Regions from separate parts of the Streptomyces sp. M-16 genome, predicted to be linked through region 2. Evidence: riboswitches for the same ligand, from Rfam matches in the RefSeq annotation. Region 2 holds a riboswitch; each other region holds the start of a gene.
What was found. Region 2 has a riboswitch for cyclic di-AMP ahead of AB4039_RS19660 (LysM peptidoglycan-binding domain-containing protein). Riboswitches for the same ligand answer to the same signal wherever they lie in the genome.
Positions count from the first base shown of each region.

Region 1: linked by a shared signal. The riboswitch ahead of AB4039_RS24250 (peptidoglycan DD-metalloendopeptidase family protein) and the one ahead of AB4039_RS19660 (LysM peptidoglycan-binding domain-containing protein) in region 2 are both predicted to bind cyclic di-AMP.
Region 3: linked by a shared signal. The riboswitch ahead of AB4039_RS39710 (M23 family metallopeptidase) and the one ahead of AB4039_RS19660 (LysM peptidoglycan-binding domain-containing protein) in region 2 are both predicted to bind cyclic di-AMP.

Region 1 covers NZ_JBFRER010000056.1:4,417-9,732, forward strand. Annotated here, with positions in the region: gene AB4039_RS24240 (class-III pyridoxal-phosphate-dependent aminotransferase) at 1-610, shown strand, start outside; gene AB4039_RS24245 (tyrosine-protein phosphatase) at 714-1,535, opposite strand; cyclic di-AMP (ydaO/yuaA leader) riboswitch at 1,852-2,016, shown strand; gene AB4039_RS24250 (peptidoglycan DD-metalloendopeptidase family protein) at 2,021-3,049, shown strand; gene AB4039_RS24255 (SGNH/GDSL hydrolase family protein) at 3,213-3,998, shown strand; gene AB4039_RS24260 (MBL fold metallo-hydrolase) at 4,218-5,316, shown strand, end outside.
Region 2 covers NZ_JBFRER010000039.1:28,819-34,134, forward strand. Annotated here, with positions in the region: gene eno (phosphopyruvate hydratase) at 1-63, opposite strand, end outside; gene AB4039_RS19660 (LysM peptidoglycan-binding domain-containing protein) at 357-1,109, opposite strand; cyclic di-AMP (ydaO/yuaA leader) riboswitch at 1,112-1,281, opposite strand; gene AB4039_RS19665 (transglycosylase family protein) at 1,557-2,582, opposite strand; gene AB4039_RS19670 (cytochrome P450 family protein) at 2,719-4,002, opposite strand; gene AB4039_RS19675 (globin domain-containing protein) at 4,124-5,316, shown strand, end outside.
Region 3 covers NZ_JBFRER010000180.1:2,580-7,895, forward strand. Annotated here, with positions in the region: gene AB4039_RS39700 (M16 family metallopeptidase) at 157-1,500, shown strand; gene AB4039_RS39705 (M16 family metallopeptidase) at 1,521-2,888, shown strand; cyclic di-AMP (ydaO/yuaA leader) riboswitch at 3,118-3,276, shown strand; gene AB4039_RS39710 (M23 family metallopeptidase) at 3,289-4,089, shown strand; gene AB4039_RS39715 (GntR family transcriptional regulator) at 4,297-4,962, shown strand; gene AB4039_RS39720 (HPr family phosphocarrier protein) at 5,228-5,316, opposite strand, start outside.

The DNA of each region.
Region 1 (5,316 bases), on a different contig from region 2:
GGACCTGGTGTGCGTGGCCAAGGCCCTCTCCGGCGGCTACGTCCCCGTCGGGGCGACCCTCGGCAAGGACTGGATCTTCCAGAAGGTCTACTCCTCCATGGACCGGGTGCTGGTGCACTCCGCCAGCTTCGGCTCCAACGCGCAGGCGATGGCGGCCGGGCTGGCGGTCCTCGCGGTCATGGAGGACGAGCAGGTGGTGGCCAACGCCCGCGCCATGGGCGACCTGCTGCGCGGGCGGCTCGCGGCGCTGGTGGACGAGTACGAGCTGCTGCACGAGGTGCGGGGGCGCGGCCTGATGATCGGCATCGAGTTCGGCCGGCCGTCCTCCCTGGGGCTGCGCAGCCGCTGGGCCGTGCTCCAGGCGGCCCGCAAGGGCCTGTTCGCGCAGATGGTGGTGGTGCCGCTGCTGAACCGGCACCGGATCCTGACCCAGGTCTCCGGCGACCACCTGGAGGTCATCAAGCTCATCCCGCCGCTGATCGTGGACGAAGGGGACGTGGACCGGTTCGTCGGGGCGTTCCGTGAGGTCATGGACGAAGCGCACGGTGGGGGCGGCCTGATGTGGGACTTCGGCAGGACCCTGGTCAAGCAGGCGGTCGGCAACCGCTGAGGGGGCGGCGGGGGGCCGTGCGACCCCCCGCCACGACCCCGCCACGGCCCCGCTACGGCCCAGCCACGGCCCCGCTACGGCCCCGCCGGGCCTCAGCCGGGCCTCAGTCGACGAGGAGCCGGTCGCGCAGCCGGTCCAGCGTGGCGGGCGCGAGGCCGAGTCCCTCGTTGAGGTAGGCCTCCACCCCGCCCCACTGGCCGTCGATGGTGTCGAACGCCGCGAGCAGGTACTCGGCGCGCGCCTCGAAGAGCGGGGCCAGCAGCTCCATGACCTCGGGGGAGCGGGCCTCGGGCGCGTCGCTGCCGCGCCGGACGCGGTAGCGGTTGTGCGGGGTGTTGGACTCCAGGTAGTCGGCCACGATCGCGTCGCGCCCGACGCCCAGGGCGAGCAGGGTGACGGCGATCGACAGTCCCGCGCGGTCCTTGCCCGCGGCGCAGTGCATCAGCGCCGGGACGCTGTCCTCGGCGAGCGCGTGCACCACCCGGCTGTGCTCGGCGGTGCGGGTGCGGATGATCGTCCGGTACGAGTCCCTCATCCGGGCGGCCGCCTTGCCGTCGCCCAGGACGGTGCGGAGCCGGGCGAGGTCCCCGTCGCGGACCATCGTCCAGAACTCCCGTCCGTCGGCCGGATCCGACAGCGGGATGTTCACGTTGCGCACGCCCGCCAGCTCGACGTCCGGGCCCTCCAGGGCCTGGTCGGCTCCGTTGCGGAAGTCGAAGACGGTGTGCAGCCCGAGTGATTCGAGGAACTCCGTATCGGTTTCGGTGGCATGTGCCAGATGTCCACTTCGGAACAGTCGTCCCGGCCTGACCCTCCGCCCGTCGGTGGTCGACAGGCCGCCCACGTCACGGAAATTGCGCACTCCGGAGAGCTTGGGCTCCGGCTCCGGGCCGCTCGGCAGGGGCTGGGGTATCTGCTGGGTCACGTGCGCTCCTCCGCGTGTCCTGCGTGTCCGAATTGCTCTGGTTGGGGCCAACTTGCCATACGTGGAGGCGAGATCGCGCCGGGCCCCGTGAGCCAGATCATACGGTGACCGTCCGTGCCTGATCGCGAAATCCGAATTCCCTTGCCAGGGTGGCTGTTGCGGCAGGGGAATGGACGGAGGGTGACGGGAATTCCGTTGATCCTTCATGCCTGCTATTCCGTCAGGGAATTCATGGCTTGTTGTGCGCACTCCCACTGGATTACCTTCGCGATCGATCCGGGTGGACCGCCTCATCCTGCCGCCGCCCGGGAACCGCACCCGACCATCGACGCGCGCGGCAGGAGCGGGGGAACCAGGTAAGCCGCCGTTCCGGATCACTTCCGGGCGGCTCGGGGTGAAGCCGTACGCGTGTTCCGCGAGTACGGCCGGACACCTCCAGTCCGAACCCGACAGCTCACCTCGCAGGCGCCGGAGAGGAATTCGCCATGCCCGCAAAGGGTAAGCACCGCCGTCCGAAGTCCCGTTCCCTATCCCGCGGTCTCGCCGTGGCCGGCACCGGTGGCGCCGCCCTCGCGCTGCCGCTGGCGGTCGCCGCCGGCGCCCACGCCGCCACCCCGGCCTCGACGCCCGCGCAGGTGCCCCAGGCCCTCCGGGCCCCCCTCTCCGCTCCGGCCTCCGTCCCGGCCTCCGCCCCCTCCGCCGCTCCGGCCGTCTACACCGTCGTGCCGGGCGACTACCTGTCGAAGATCGCCGCCGAGCGTCACCTCCAGGGCGGCTGGGAGCGGCTCTACGCGGACAACCGCGAGGCCGTCGGCGCGAACCCCTCCCTCATCCACCCGGGCCTCAAGCTGACCCTGGACGGCCACGCGGGGACCCCCGCGCCGAAGACTCCTGAGGCCGCGGCCGAGGAATCCTCCAGCGGGACTCAGGCGACCGACGAGGCCCCGTCCGCCGCCGGCGCGACCGGCGGGAACACCGCCCACGGCGCCGACGCGACCCCCGCACCGGAGTCCGGCACCTCGCGCGGACCGGCGGCCAAGGCTCCCGCCCAGAGCCCGGCGCCCTCCGCGCCCGCGGCCGCGGCCGGTTCCGCGGCCCCCGCGAACGGCTCCGGTTTCGTCGCCCCGGTCGACGGCGGCACCTCCACCCCGTACCACCAGAGCGGCAGCATGTGGTCCTCCGGTTACCACACCGGCGTCGACTTCGTCGCGAGCACCGGCACCACCGTCAGGGCGGTCGGCGCGGGCACCGTGGTTTCCGCAGGCTGGGGAGGTGCGTACGGCAACGAGGTGGTCATCCGCCACGCCGACGGCAAGTACTCCCAGTACGGCCACCTCTCCCAGCTGTCCGTCTCGGTGGGCCAGAGCGTCACCGCCGGACAGCGCATCGGCCTCTCCGGCGCCACCGGCAACGTGACCGGCCCGCACCTCCACTTCGAGATCCGCACCGGCCCGTCCTACGGCTCGGACATCGACCCGCTGGCCTACCTCCGCTCCAAGGGCGTGAACGTCTGACGGGAGCCGCGGCAGCGGCACGGACACGCGTGGGGCCGGGACCTGAGGGGGGTCCCGGCCCCACGTGTACTTATTCCTTATCCCCCGCGTGGTATAGATCACGGTCCGTCAACCCRTSATTACGTTGGCGTAGGTTGGTGGCGGGGGTGAAGGATGTCGTCCCGTGGCAGCGACGAAGACGACACTCAAGACCATCGGCTCGTACGCGGCGATCGGGGACAGCTTCACCGAAGGCGTGGGGGACCCGGGACCCGGGGATTCGTATCTCGGCTGGGCGGACCGGCTCGCCGTCCTGTTGGCCGATCAGCGCGACGAGCACGACTTCCGGTACGCGAACCTCGCGGTGCGGGGCAAGCTCCTCGACCAGATCGTGGCCGAACAGGTCCCCAGAGCCAAGGACCTCGCCCCGGACCTGGTCACCTTCTGCGCGGGCGGCAACGACATCATCCGGCCGGGCAGCGACCCGGACGACGTGGCGGAGCGGTTCGAGGCGGCGGTGGCCGACCTCACCGGGGCCGTCGGCCTCGTCATGATCACCACCGGCTTCGACACCCGGGGCGTCCCCGTCCTCAAGCACCTGCGGGGCAAGGTCGCGACGTACAGCGCGCACGTCCGCGCCATCGCCGACCGCTACGACTGCCCGGTCCTCGACCTCTGGTCGCTGAAGTCGGTGCAGGACCGCCGGGCCTGGGACGGCGACCGGCTGCACCTCTCGCCCGAGGGCCACACCCGTGTCGCGCTCCGCGCCGCACAGGTCCTCGGCTACGAGGTCCCCGCCGACCCGGACCAGCCGTGGCCGCCCACCCCGCCGCGCGGGTCGGTGGACGTCACCCGGGACAACATCCAGTGGGCGCGCGAGCACCTCGTGCCCTGGATCGGCCGCCGGCTGCGCGGGGAGTCCTCCGGCGACCACGTCGAGGCCAAGCGCCCGGACCTGCTGCCGCTCTGACGGCCATGGCGGCCCCGTGGGGGAAGGGCCGCCGGGAGAGCCCGCCGGGAGGCCGGCACGGGAGACCGGCACGAGAGGGGCCGCGCCAGGGGGGGGAGGTCGGCCGGGAGATCCGGCCGACACGCGGGCCGAACGCGGAATCCTCGGGGGCCGGTGCGCGTTGGGATGGTCGTAGTCGTACGACCGTCCCAACGTCCTGCACCTTTCCCAGGAGGCGCCTTGACCGGCTCCCTTCCCCTGCGTCCCCGGCTGCGCGCCCTGCGGCCCGAAGCCTTCGGCGCGGACCCGTCCGGCGCACGGCTGGAGCGGATCCTGCGCTCGCCGAACTTCGCCGACGGCGTCTTCCAGAACCCCGTGGGCGCACGGACCAGGCCCTCCGGGTCGCTGGTCGAGTTCGCCAAGATCTACTTCCACAAGGAGCAGCGGGTACGGCGCAACCCGGGCGCCCCCGTCCCGGTGTACCCCACCACCCTCGCCGAGCTGGCGAAACCGCCGGTCAGCGGGCTGCGCCTGACCTGGATGGGGCATTCCAGCGTGCTCGCCGAGATCGACGGGCGCAGGGTGCTCTTCGACCCGGTCTGGGGCGAGCGCTGCTCCCCCTTCCCCTTCGCCGGACCCAAGCGGCTGCACCCGGTCCCCGTGCCGCTGGCCTCCCTCGGCGAGGTCGACGTCGTGGTGATCTCCCACGACCACTACGACCACCTCGACCTGCCCACCATCAAGGCACTGGCCGGCACGGACACCGTCTTCGCCGTCCCGCTCGGCGTCGGCGCGCACCTGGAGCGCTGGGGCGTGGCACCGGACCGGCTGCGCGAGCTCGACTGGAACGAGACGACCGAGGTCGCAGGGCTCTCCCTCACGGCCACCCCGGCCCGCCACTTCTGCGGCCGCGGGCTGCGCAACCAGCAGTTCACCCTCTGGGCCTCCTGGGTCGTGACGGGCGGGGAACACCGGATCTTCCACAGCGGGGACACCGGCTACTTCCCCGGCTTCAAGGAGATCGGCGCCGCGCACGGCCCCTTCGACGCGACGATGATCCAGATCGGCGCCTACTCCGAGTACTGGCCGGACATCCACATGACCCCCGCGGAAGGGATCCAGGCCCACCTCGACCTCCAGGGCGGACTCCCGCACGGGACGATGCTGCCGATCCACTGGGGCACCTTCAACCTGGCCCCGCACCCGTGGGACGAGCCCGGCGAGGGGACCGTCGCCGCCGCGGGGGCGGCCGGGACGGCCGTCGCCCTGCCGATCCCGGGCCAGCCCTTCGAACCGGGCGCGGCCGACGCCCCGGACCAGGCCTGGTGGCGCCCCTTCG
Region 2 (5,316 bases):
GGGGTTGCCTCGGGAGTCCAGGATTTCCCGGGCTACGACGACGTCGATGGACGGCACGAGCATCTCCTTCTGGGATGTGACGCTGGGTGTGCGGTGGCGGACGGCCGTGGGACGGCCTTGCCGACTAGAGCCTAACCGGCTCCGGGCACTGGGCCTGTCGCCGCCCGGGTCCTGGGACGAAAAAGGGCCCGAATACCCCTCTTCCCTGACATAAGACCCTCACCTGTTCGCCCTCGGCGGTATCCGCCGCAGCCCGGCGGCGGCGCACAACACACCGCCGCCCGGCGCGTGGGACACGCGCCGGGCGGCGGGAAGCACTACGGGCCGGGCCCGGTGATGCGGTGTTACGAGGGAGTTCAGCTGAGCTTCAGCTTCTGCCCCGGGAAGATCATGTCGGCGTCGTCGACGATGTCCTTGTTGAGCTCGAAGAGCTTCTCCCAGCCGCCCTTGACGCCGTTGGCCTGGGCGATGGTCCCGAGGGTGTCGCCCTCCTTGACCTCGTACGAGCCGTTGCCGGTCTTCACGGTGCCGGTCGACGGGGCCTCGGTCTTCGGGGCGGACGGCTTGGCCGGGGCGGGCTTGGACGGGGTCCAGTTGCCGGAACCGGAGCCGCCGGCCTTGGTCTCGGTGTCGGCCTTCGGGGTGGAGGGCTTCGCCGGGGCGGGCTTGGCCGGGGCCGGCTTGGTGTCCGGCTTCGGCTTCGACGGGGTGGTGGTCGAGCCGCCGCCGTTGTACGCGGAGTTGGACAGGCCGACGCCGCAGGACGGCCAGGCGCCCTTGCCCTGACCCTTGAGGACCTTCTCGGCGATGGCTATCTGCTGGCTCTTGGAGGCCTGGTTGGCCTGCGCGGCGTACGCCTTGCCGCCGTACGCGGCCCAGGTGGAGGACGAGAACTGCAGGCCGCCGTAGTAGCCGTTGCCCGTGTTGATGGACCAGTTGCCGCCGGACTCGCAGGAGGCGACCTTGTCCCACTCGCTGACGGTGGCGGCGCTCGCGGAGCCCGCGGCCATCAGCGGGGCGGCGACGGCGACACCGGCGACACCGGCGAGCGTGACGATGCGGACGGCCTTGGAGCCGCGACGGTGCTTGCCCTTGCCGGAAAGCAGCATGGAGTTCTCCTCACCGACGCCTTCGAGGTGAGCTGTCGGGTTCGGGCGGATGAGTTGCCCGGTCACGTGTCGAGCACGTGGCTTAACCCCTAGCCGTTCGTGACCGTCTCTCAACGGCCTTTCCCGGCGCCTACCTTGGTTCCCCCGCTCCTGCCTTCGGCGCTTGACGCGACGACTGTTCCCTCCGTCCGCCGGCAGGATTCGGCGATGCGGTCGAAGGAGCCCGCGGTGGCGAGCGATTCAGAAGGTAGACAGGTCTCTCCCCGATGTTCAACGCGCGACATCAGGGAGAAACCGGCCTACTTGCATTCCTCAAATGGGCGTTTTCGCAGGTGAGGGCGGGGTTTGCGGAAGTTCCGGAACGAGACACGCCAGTTGACCGGAAGAGACGCATGTCTCATTTACCGATAACGGACATTCAAGTCTTTCTGGGTGCCCGAACTGCCCCTATTTCTTGGTTAGATCCAGGTTCTGGCCCGGCTTGATGAGGTCCGCGTCCCCGCCGATGACCTGCTCGTTGGCCTGGTAGAGGGCGGTCCAGCCCCCCTTGAGGCCCTTGGCGTTCGCGATGTCGGTGAGGCTGTCGCCCGGCTTCACCGTGTACGTGGGGTCCGGGGTGCCCGACGCCGTGCCGGGCGCGCCCGCCACCTCGACGGCCGCCGGGCCGCGGTGCTTGCCCGCGCCCTCGCCCTTCTCCGCGGCCGGAGAGACGGGGTTGGCGCCGGGGGTCGTCGGGGCCGGGGAGGCCGGGGAGGCCGTCGGGTCCACCGGGGCGGTCGGGCTGACCGGGGCCGTCGGGGAGACCGGGGCGGTCGGGTCCACCGGGGTGGTGGGGGTGACCGGGGGCGCGGTGGTCGGCGCGGTCGGGTCCGGGTCCGGCATGACGGGCAGTCCGGTGTTCGGGCCCAGCGGGTAGTCCGGCAGCCCGCTCGGGCTCGTGGAGGGGGAGGCGCCCGGCGTCCCCGGCTGCGGGGTCGGGGCCCCGAAGTCCGTGGCGCGCCCGCTCGAACTCTTGTCGGGCACGGTGTTGTCCGGCCGGGTCGGGGTGGGGGCGACGGGCCCGCGGCGGTTGCCGGGGTCCACCTGCGGCGCCGGCCCCTGCTGGGTCAGTCCGGCCGAGGCGGAGCACAGCGGCCACGCCTGGGGGCCCTGGGAGGCCAGCACGGTCTCGGCGACCGCGATCTGCTGGGAGCGGCTGGCGAGGTCGGGGCGCTCCGCGTAGGCGAGTCCGCCCGCGTTCTTCCACTGCTCCAGGCTGAACTGGAGGCCGCCGTAGGCCCCGCTGCCGGAGTTGGCGCTCCAGGTGCCGCCGCTTTCGCAGTCGGCGACCTTGTCCCACGTGGCGGTGTCGGCTGCGCTCGCGTTCGTGGCGGCGAGCAGCGGCAGGGCCAACGCGGAGCCGGTGACTCCGGCGGTGACGACCAGGGCTGGTACCTGGCGGGGGCGTCTGTGGCGGCCGTTCCCGGGAAGCATGTGGCTGCACCTTTCGCATAACGGCGGGGTAACGGCAGAACCTAGCCGCCTTCGAACGGATGTCACAAGTTCGGGCCGGGGCTGACTTCCGGTCAGCCGATCGGTTCCCGCCGCCGGGTTGCCGGACCCCGGTGTTTCAAGGTGTGAAGCGGACGGGGAGGGTGCGAAGGCCCCGCATGATGAGCCCGCCGCGCCAGCGCAGGTCCGTGGGGGGAACGGCAAGTTCCAGATCCGGCAGACGCGTCAGCAAAGTCGCGAGCGCCGTCTGGCCTTCGAGACGGGCGAGCGGGGCGCCGAGGCAGTAGTGGATCCCGTGGCCGTACCCGAGGTGCTGATTGTCACTCCGGGAGAGGTCGAGGGTGTCCGGGTCGGCGAACCGGGCGGGGTCGCGGTCGGCCGCCGCGAGGACCACCAGGACGGGGTCCCCCACGGCGACGTCCTGCCCGCCGAGGGTCAGCGGCTCGGTCGCGAAGCGCCAGGTGGCCAGCTCCACCGGCCCGTCGTAGCGCAGCAGTTCCTCGACGCCGGTCTCCAGGAGGGCGCGCTCCCCGGCCGCGAGGGAGTCCTGGAGGCGCGCGCGCTGGTCCGGGTTCACGAAGAGGGCGTGCAGGCCGTTCCCGATCAGGTTGACCGTGGTTTCGAAGCCGGCGAACAGGAGGATGAAGGCCATCGCCGTGGCCTCCGCCTCCGTCAGGTGGTCCCCGTGGTCGCTCGCCCGGATCAGGTCCGAGATGAGGTCATTGCCCAGATCGTCCCGCTTGCGGTGGATCAGTTCCCCGAGATAGGTGCGGATCTGCTTCACGGAGCGAGCCACCCCGCCGCGCGGTCCCCCGCCGTGCCGGATCATCATCCCGGCCCAGTCGCGGAAGTCGTCCTGGTCCTCGCGCGGTACGCCGAGCATCTCGCAGATGGCGTAGATGGGGAGCGGGAAGGCGAACTCATGGATGAGATCGGCCTCCCCCCGCTCCGCGTCGCCCGCCTTCTCGACGATCCTGTCGATCAGGTGGTCGGTGAGCTCCTGCACGCGCGGGGTGAACTCGGCGACCCTGCGCGGGGTGAACGCCTTCGACACCAGCCGCCGCAGCCGGGTGTGGTCCGGCGGGTCGATGTTCAGCAGGTGCGTCATCAGCTCCGCCTTGCGCTCCCCCGGGATCCCGGTCTTGCCCTTGGCGTGCGCGGGTTCCGCGTGGTGCGCCGGGTTCTTGCTCAGCCGCTGGTCGGCGAGGGCCTGGCGGGCGTCGGCGTAGCGGGTCACGAGCCAGGCCTCGACCCCGCTGGGGAGCTTCGTGCGGTGCACCGGGGAGTGCTCGCGCAGCCAGGCGTAGGCCGGGTAGGGGTCGGTCGCGAACTCCCAGTCGAAGAGGGTCGGCCCCTGGGAGGGGGAGCCGTCGGCCGCGGGAGTGGAGGTCTGCTCATGCACCTGACGACGTTATCCCGGCCGGAAGCCGCCATCCCATATGGGCGGTTAGCCGCGGCTGTCCGTAGATGGGCCGTCGCTTGACCTCGGCTTCCACGACATTCCTACTTTCGGATTTGTGGACGTGAGGATCTTGAAGAGCAGTTTCGCGGTGGTGGAGAGACGGGCCGAGCACGCGGTCAAGTTCTTCTACTCCCACCTCTTCTGGCACCACCCCGGACTCCGCACCCTCTTCCCGGCCTCCCCCGAGGACATGGAGCGCCAGCGCGACCGCCTCTTCGCCGCGCTCACCCACGTCGTCGCGCAGCTGGAGAGCGAGACCCTCCTCCCCTATCTACGCGACCTCGGACGCGACCACCGCAAATTCCTCGTCGGCCCCGAGCACTACGCGGCCGTCGGCGCCAGCCTCCTCGCCGCCCTCGCCCAGACCTCCGGCGACGCCTGGACCCCCGTCGTCGAGAAGGCCTGGACCGAGGCCTACCAGGTCATCGCCGACGCGATGACGGCCGGCGCCGCCGCGAGCCCGGAGCCCCCCTGGTGGGACGCCGAGGTGGTGCGCCACCTGCGGTACGGAGAGGACATCGGCGTGCTCACCCTGCGCCCGCACGTCCCGCTCCCCTACCGGCCGGGCCAGTACGTCAGCGTGAGCAGCGAACGCGTCCCGAGGACCTGGCGCACGTACTCCCTCGGCAACGCGCCCCGCCCCGACACCACCGTCGACCTGCACGTGAGCCGCATCGAGGGCGGCCGGCTCAGCACCGCGCTGGTCCGCGACGTCCGGCCCGGCGAGCTGCTGCGGCTCGGCGCCCCGGGCGGCGCCCTGGGGCTGCGCCGCGAGGACCGGCCCGTCACCCTCATCGCCGCCGGCACCGGGTGGGCGCCGGTCCGGGCCATGCTGGAGGACCTCGTGGCGCACCCTCCCGATCAGGACGTGCGCCTCTTCGTGGTCGCCCGGGACGGCGCCCACCTCTACGACCGCCCGCTCATCGACGGGTACGCCGCCTCCTGCCGGTGGCTCTCCGTCACCTACATCACCCCCGCGCCCGGGCGGCACCGCAACCAGGCCACCGGCCGGCTGGCCACCGCCCTCGGCCACCGGGCCCTGTGGCGGGAGCAGGACGTCCACCTCAGCGGCCCCGCGCAGTTCGTGGAGGAGACCGCGGGCCTCCTGGAGGAACTGGGCGCCCGCCCCGACCGGCTCTTCCACGACGCCGTCCCCGCCTCCGGTGCCGCGCGGACCCGGCCGCTGGGCTTCGGCGAGTGGTTCCTGGGCCGCCCCGACCCGCACTGGCACAACCCGGCGGGACGCACCCCGCG
Region 3 (5,316 bases), on a different contig from region 2:
GGCCCGAGGCACCGACAACGCCGACTCCGACCCCGGGGACACCCCGGACGGAGTCCGGGGGCGGGTCCCGGGAACTTCTCCGGTGGCCGACGCGCTTGCATACAGTGGCAGGTCTGACAGAAATCTCTGCATCGCGATCGAAGGGACCACATGCCCATGGGTCACACGGCCACAGCTCAGGCCGGCTCCGGCGGCCTGACAGCGACCGAGCACCGGCTGGCCAACGGCCTGCGCGTGGTGCTGTCCGAGGACCACCTCACCCCGGTCGCCGCCGTCTGCCTCTGGTACGACGTCGGCTCGCGCCACGAAGTCAAGGGCCGGACCGGTCTGGCTCACCTCTTCGAGCACCTGATGTTCCAGGGCTCGGCGAGCGTGCCGGGCAACGGGCACTTCGAGCTGGTCCAGGGCGCCGGCGGCTCCCTGAACGGCACCACCAGCTTCGAGCGCACCAACTACTTCGAGACGATGCCGGCCCACCAGCTGGAGCTCGCCCTGTGGCTGGAGGCGGACCGCATGGGTTCGCTGCTGGCCGCCCTGGACGACGAGTCCATGGAGAACCAGCGCGACGTCGTCAAGAACGAACGCCGCCAGCGCTACGACAACGTGCCGTACGGCACCGCCTTCGAGAAGCTGACCGCCCTCGCCTACCCCGAGGGCCACCCGTACCACCACACCCCGATCGGCTCGATGGCCGACCTGGACGCCGCGTCCCTGGAGGACGCGCGCGACTTCTTCCGTACGTACTACGCGCCCAACAACGCCGTCCTGTCGGTGGTGGGCGACATCGACCCCGAGGTGACGCTCGCGTGGGTCGAGAAGTACTTCGGCACCATCCCGGCGCACGACGGCAAGCAGCCGCCGCGCGACGGCTCGCTCCCCGAGGTCATGGGCGGGCAGCTCCGCGAGGAGATCGTCGAGGAGGTCCCGGCCCGCGCGCTGATGGCCGCCTACCGGCTGCCGCACGACGGCACCCGCGAGTGCGACGCCGCCGACGTGGCGCTGACCGTACTGGGCGGCGGTGAGTCCTCCCGCCTGCACAACCGCCTGGTCCGCCGTGACCAGAGCGCCGTGGCGGCCGGTTTCGGTCTGCTGCGCCTGGCCGGCGCGCCCTCACTGGGCTGGCTGGACGTCAAGACCTCCAGCGGCGTCGAGGTGCCCGCCATCGAGGCGGCCGTCGACGAGGAGCTCGCGCGGTTCGCCGCGGAGGGCCCCACGGCCGAGGAGATGGAGCGTGCCCAGGCACAGCTGGAGCGGGAGTGGCTGGACCGGCTGAGCACGGTGGCCGGCCGGGCCGACGAACTGTGCCGCTTCGCGGTGCTGTTCGGCGACCCGCAGCTGGCGCTGACCGCCGTCCAGCGGGTCCTGGACATCACCGCCGAGGAGGTGCAGGCCGTGGCCGCGGCCCGGCTGCGCCCCGACAACCGCGCGGTGCTGGTCTACGAGCCGCTGCCCGGTTCCGACGAGTCCGACGAGAACGAGAACGAGGGGGCGGAGCAGTGAGCGACACCGCAGCCGTCACGATGACCTTCCACCCGCGCCCGCAGGCCGGCGAGGCCAAGCCCTGGGCCTTCCCGGCCCCCGTGCGCGGCACCCTCGCCAACGGCCTGACCCTGCTGCGCTGCCACCGCCCGGGCCAGCAGGTCGTCGCGGTCGAGGTCAACCTCGCCGCCCCGCTGGACGCCGAGCCCCAGGGCCTCGACGGGGTGGCCACCATCATGGCCCGCGCCCTGTCGGAGGGAACCGACAAGCACTCCGCGGAGGAGTTCGCCGCCGAGCTGGAGCGCTGCGGCGCCACGCTCGACGCGCACGCCGACCACCCCGGCCTGCGGGTCTCGCTGGAGGTGCCCGCCTCCCGCCTGCACAAGGCCCTCGGCCTGCTCGCCGAGGCGCTGCGCGCGCCCGCCTTCGCCGACAACGAGGTCGACCGCCTCGTGCGCAACCGGCTCGACGAGATCCCGCACGAGCTGGCCAACCCGCAGCGCCGTGCCGCCAAGCAGCTCTCCAAGGAGCTCTTTCCGGCCACGCTGCGCATGTCCCGCCCCCGCCAGGGCACCGAGGAGACCGTCGCGCGGATCGACTCCGCGGCCGTACGCGCCTTCTACGAGGCCCACGTGCGCCCCGCCACCGCCACCGCGGTGGTCGTCGGCGACCTGACCGGCATCGACCTGGACGCCGTGCTGGCCGACACCCTGGGCACCTGGACGGGGAACTCCGCCGAACCGCTGCCGGTTCCGCCTGTGACGGCCGACGACACCGGCCGCGTGGTCATCGTGGACCGGCCCGGAGCGGTCCAGACGCAGCTGCTGATCGGCCGGATCGGTCCCGACCGGCACGACATCGTCTGGGCGCCCCAGGTACTCGGCACGTACTGCCTCGGCGGCACCCTCACCTCCCGCCTGGACAAGGTGCTGCGCGAGGAGAAGGGCTACACCTACGGGGTGCGGGCCTTCGGCCAGGTGCTGCGCTCCACCGCCGACGGCAAGGGCGCCTCGATGCTCGCCATCAGCGGGTCGGTGGACACCCCCAACACCGGTCCGGCGCTGGAGGACCTCTGGAAGGTGCTGCGCACCCTCGCCGCGGAGGGCCTGACCGACGCCGAACGCGACGTGGCCGTGCAGAACCTGGTGGGCGTGGCCCCCTTGAAGTTCGAGACGGCGGCGTCCGTGGCGGGCACCCTCGCCGACCAGGTGGAGCAGGAGCTGCCGGACGACTACCAGGCGCGGTTGTACGCCCGGCTGGCCGAAACCGGTACGGCGGAGGCCACTTCGGCGGTCGTGAGCGCCTTCCCGGTGGACCGGCTCGTCACGGTCCTGGTGGGCGACGCCGCGCAGATCGAGGAGCCCGTGCGGGCGCTCGGCATCGGTGAGGTCACCGTCGTCACCAACTGACGTCCGTGGCGTCGGTGTTCGGGCTTCGGGGCCGCTCCGGCACCGGGGTGCGACAGGGGCCCCGGCGGTGTCACCGTCGGGGCCCCTGTTTGTCCGCTTTACAGCCGCGGTTGCGGTTATGTGGTGTGGCGTACGCAACAAAAGCGCTCGTCTGTTTGGCGATCGACTGATGATCCGCCTAGCGTCGCTCTTGCTGTCCGTCAGTTGTGCGCGCCGCACTCGCGGCACCGGGCAGCGATCGCCGAGTCCCCGTCAGGCGCGAGCCTGGGGAGCCGGGGACCCACATGTGTCCCTGGGGTGAATCGGACCACCTCGCAAGAGGGGCCCGTAGGAGACCTTCCTGCTCCGAACCCGTCAGCTAACCCGGTAGGCGAGAGGGAAGGAAAGGACCAGCCCCTTCATGGCGTTTGGCAGTCGTACCGCCGCTCCCGGCAAGCACCGTGGTTCCAGCCGTCTGAGCCGCAAGACCGCCGGCTACGCCGGCATAGCCGCCCTCGCCACCACGGGTGTGGTCGCCGCCGTCGCAGCCCCGGCCTTCGCCGCGGACAACAGCGCGCCCTCCGTCGAGGAGACCGGCCAGAACGCGGTCGTCGTCGCCGACGGCCTCCAGGACGACATCGAGGTCCAGGCCGAGTCCCAGCAGGTCGCCGCCGAGGCCGTCGCCGCCCAGGCGCAGGCCGAGGCCGAGGCCAAGCAGCGCGCCTCCGAGGCCAAGCGGGCCGCCGAGGCCAAGGAGAAGTCCGAGCGCGAGGCCGCCGAGCGCGCCGCCCGCGAGGAGGCCCGCAAGCGCCTCAACACCTTCGTGGCTCCCGTCGACGGCTCCTACGTCAGCACCCAGTACGGCGCGGGTGGCGGCATGTGGTCCTCCGGCAGCCACACGGGCATCGACTTCCACGCGGACGAGGGCACCTCCGTCCACGCCGTCGGCGCGGGCACCATCGTCGAGGCGGGCTGGGGCGGCGCGTACGGCAACAACATCGTCATCAAGCACAACGACGGTACGTACACCCAGTACGGGCACCTGCTCTCGCTGAACGTCTCCGTCGGCGAGAGCGTCACCGCGGGCCAGCAGATCGGCCTGTCGGGTTCCACGGGCAACTCCAGCGGCCCGCACCTGCACTTCGAGGCCCGCACCGGCGCCACGTACGGCACGGACATCAACCCGCTGGCGTACCTGCGCCAGCACGGCGTCGGCATCTGACCCGCACGCACCGCGCACACCGCGCACCTCCGCAGTACGAAGAAGGCCCCGGCTCTCCGAGCCGGGGCCTTCTTCGCGTCCCCCCGCCGCAGTGAAATGTTTCGGATATCGGGCCGACATCGGAAATTATCGTGTGCTGCAATAGAGTCGCAGCATGGTCAAGAATCCGGCGATGGCGCCGGCGGTGAATCCAGCGGAGGTCCGGCCTTGCGTATTCCTGCGCACGCGGTATGCACAGCGATCCGCGACGACATCGTCTCCGGTTTCTTCGGGCCGGGGGGCCGGCTGACCGAGGAAGTGCTCGCCCGCCGCTACGGCGTCTCCCGGGTCCCCGTCCGCGAGGCGCTGCGCACCCTGGAGTCCGAGGGCTTCGTCACCACCCGGCGCCACGCCGGCGCCTGCGTGGCCGAGCCGACCAGCCAGGAGGCCGCCGATCTCCTGGAGCTGCGGATGCTGCTGGAGCCGCTGGCGGCCTCACGGGCCGCCCGCCGGCGCACCGAGGCCCACCTGAAGGTGCTGCGCGGGCTGGTCAGGCTGGGCCGGGAGCGGGCCCGCAAGGCGCAGGGGGAGGACCTGCGGGCCCTGGGGGGCTGGTTCCACGAAACCCTGGCCCAGGCCTCCGGCAGCCCCGGGCTGATCGCCCTGCTGACCCAGACCCGGCACAAGATCGCCTGGATGTACGTGGTGGAGCCCCCGGCGCGGCCCGTGGACTCCTGGGCGGAGCACGGGGCGATCGTCGACGCGGTGGCACGCGGGGACGCGGAGCGGGCCGCGGCCCTCACGGCGCTGCACGCGGAACGGGCGGCCGCGGCGCACCGGCCGCGGGTGAGGACTTCGCAACCTGCCGTACACACGGCGAGCGGCCGGCATTAACAAAGGCCCCGTATACAAAAGGGTATGCCGCGTGCGGGCGAATTCGGCGTGCCGCTTTTCCTGTCGTGCGTAATTCCGCCGGCCGTCGCGATGTCCGTGAATTCCTCCGCCGCGCCCCGTCGAATCGCTGCGGCCGAATTCCTGCGGCCGAATTCCTGCGGCGGGCGTGTGATCGGACGCGTGCGGCCGACCGGGACGGAAAACAGTGAAGCCGCAGTCCCCGGGGTGGGGGGACTGCGGCTTCACCGGCACCGGACCCGAAGGGTCAGACGGTCTCCGGGAGCTCCTCGAGGCCCTCGGCGACCAGCTTCGCGAGGCGGTCCAGCGCGGCCTCCGCGCCGTCGGCCTCGGAAG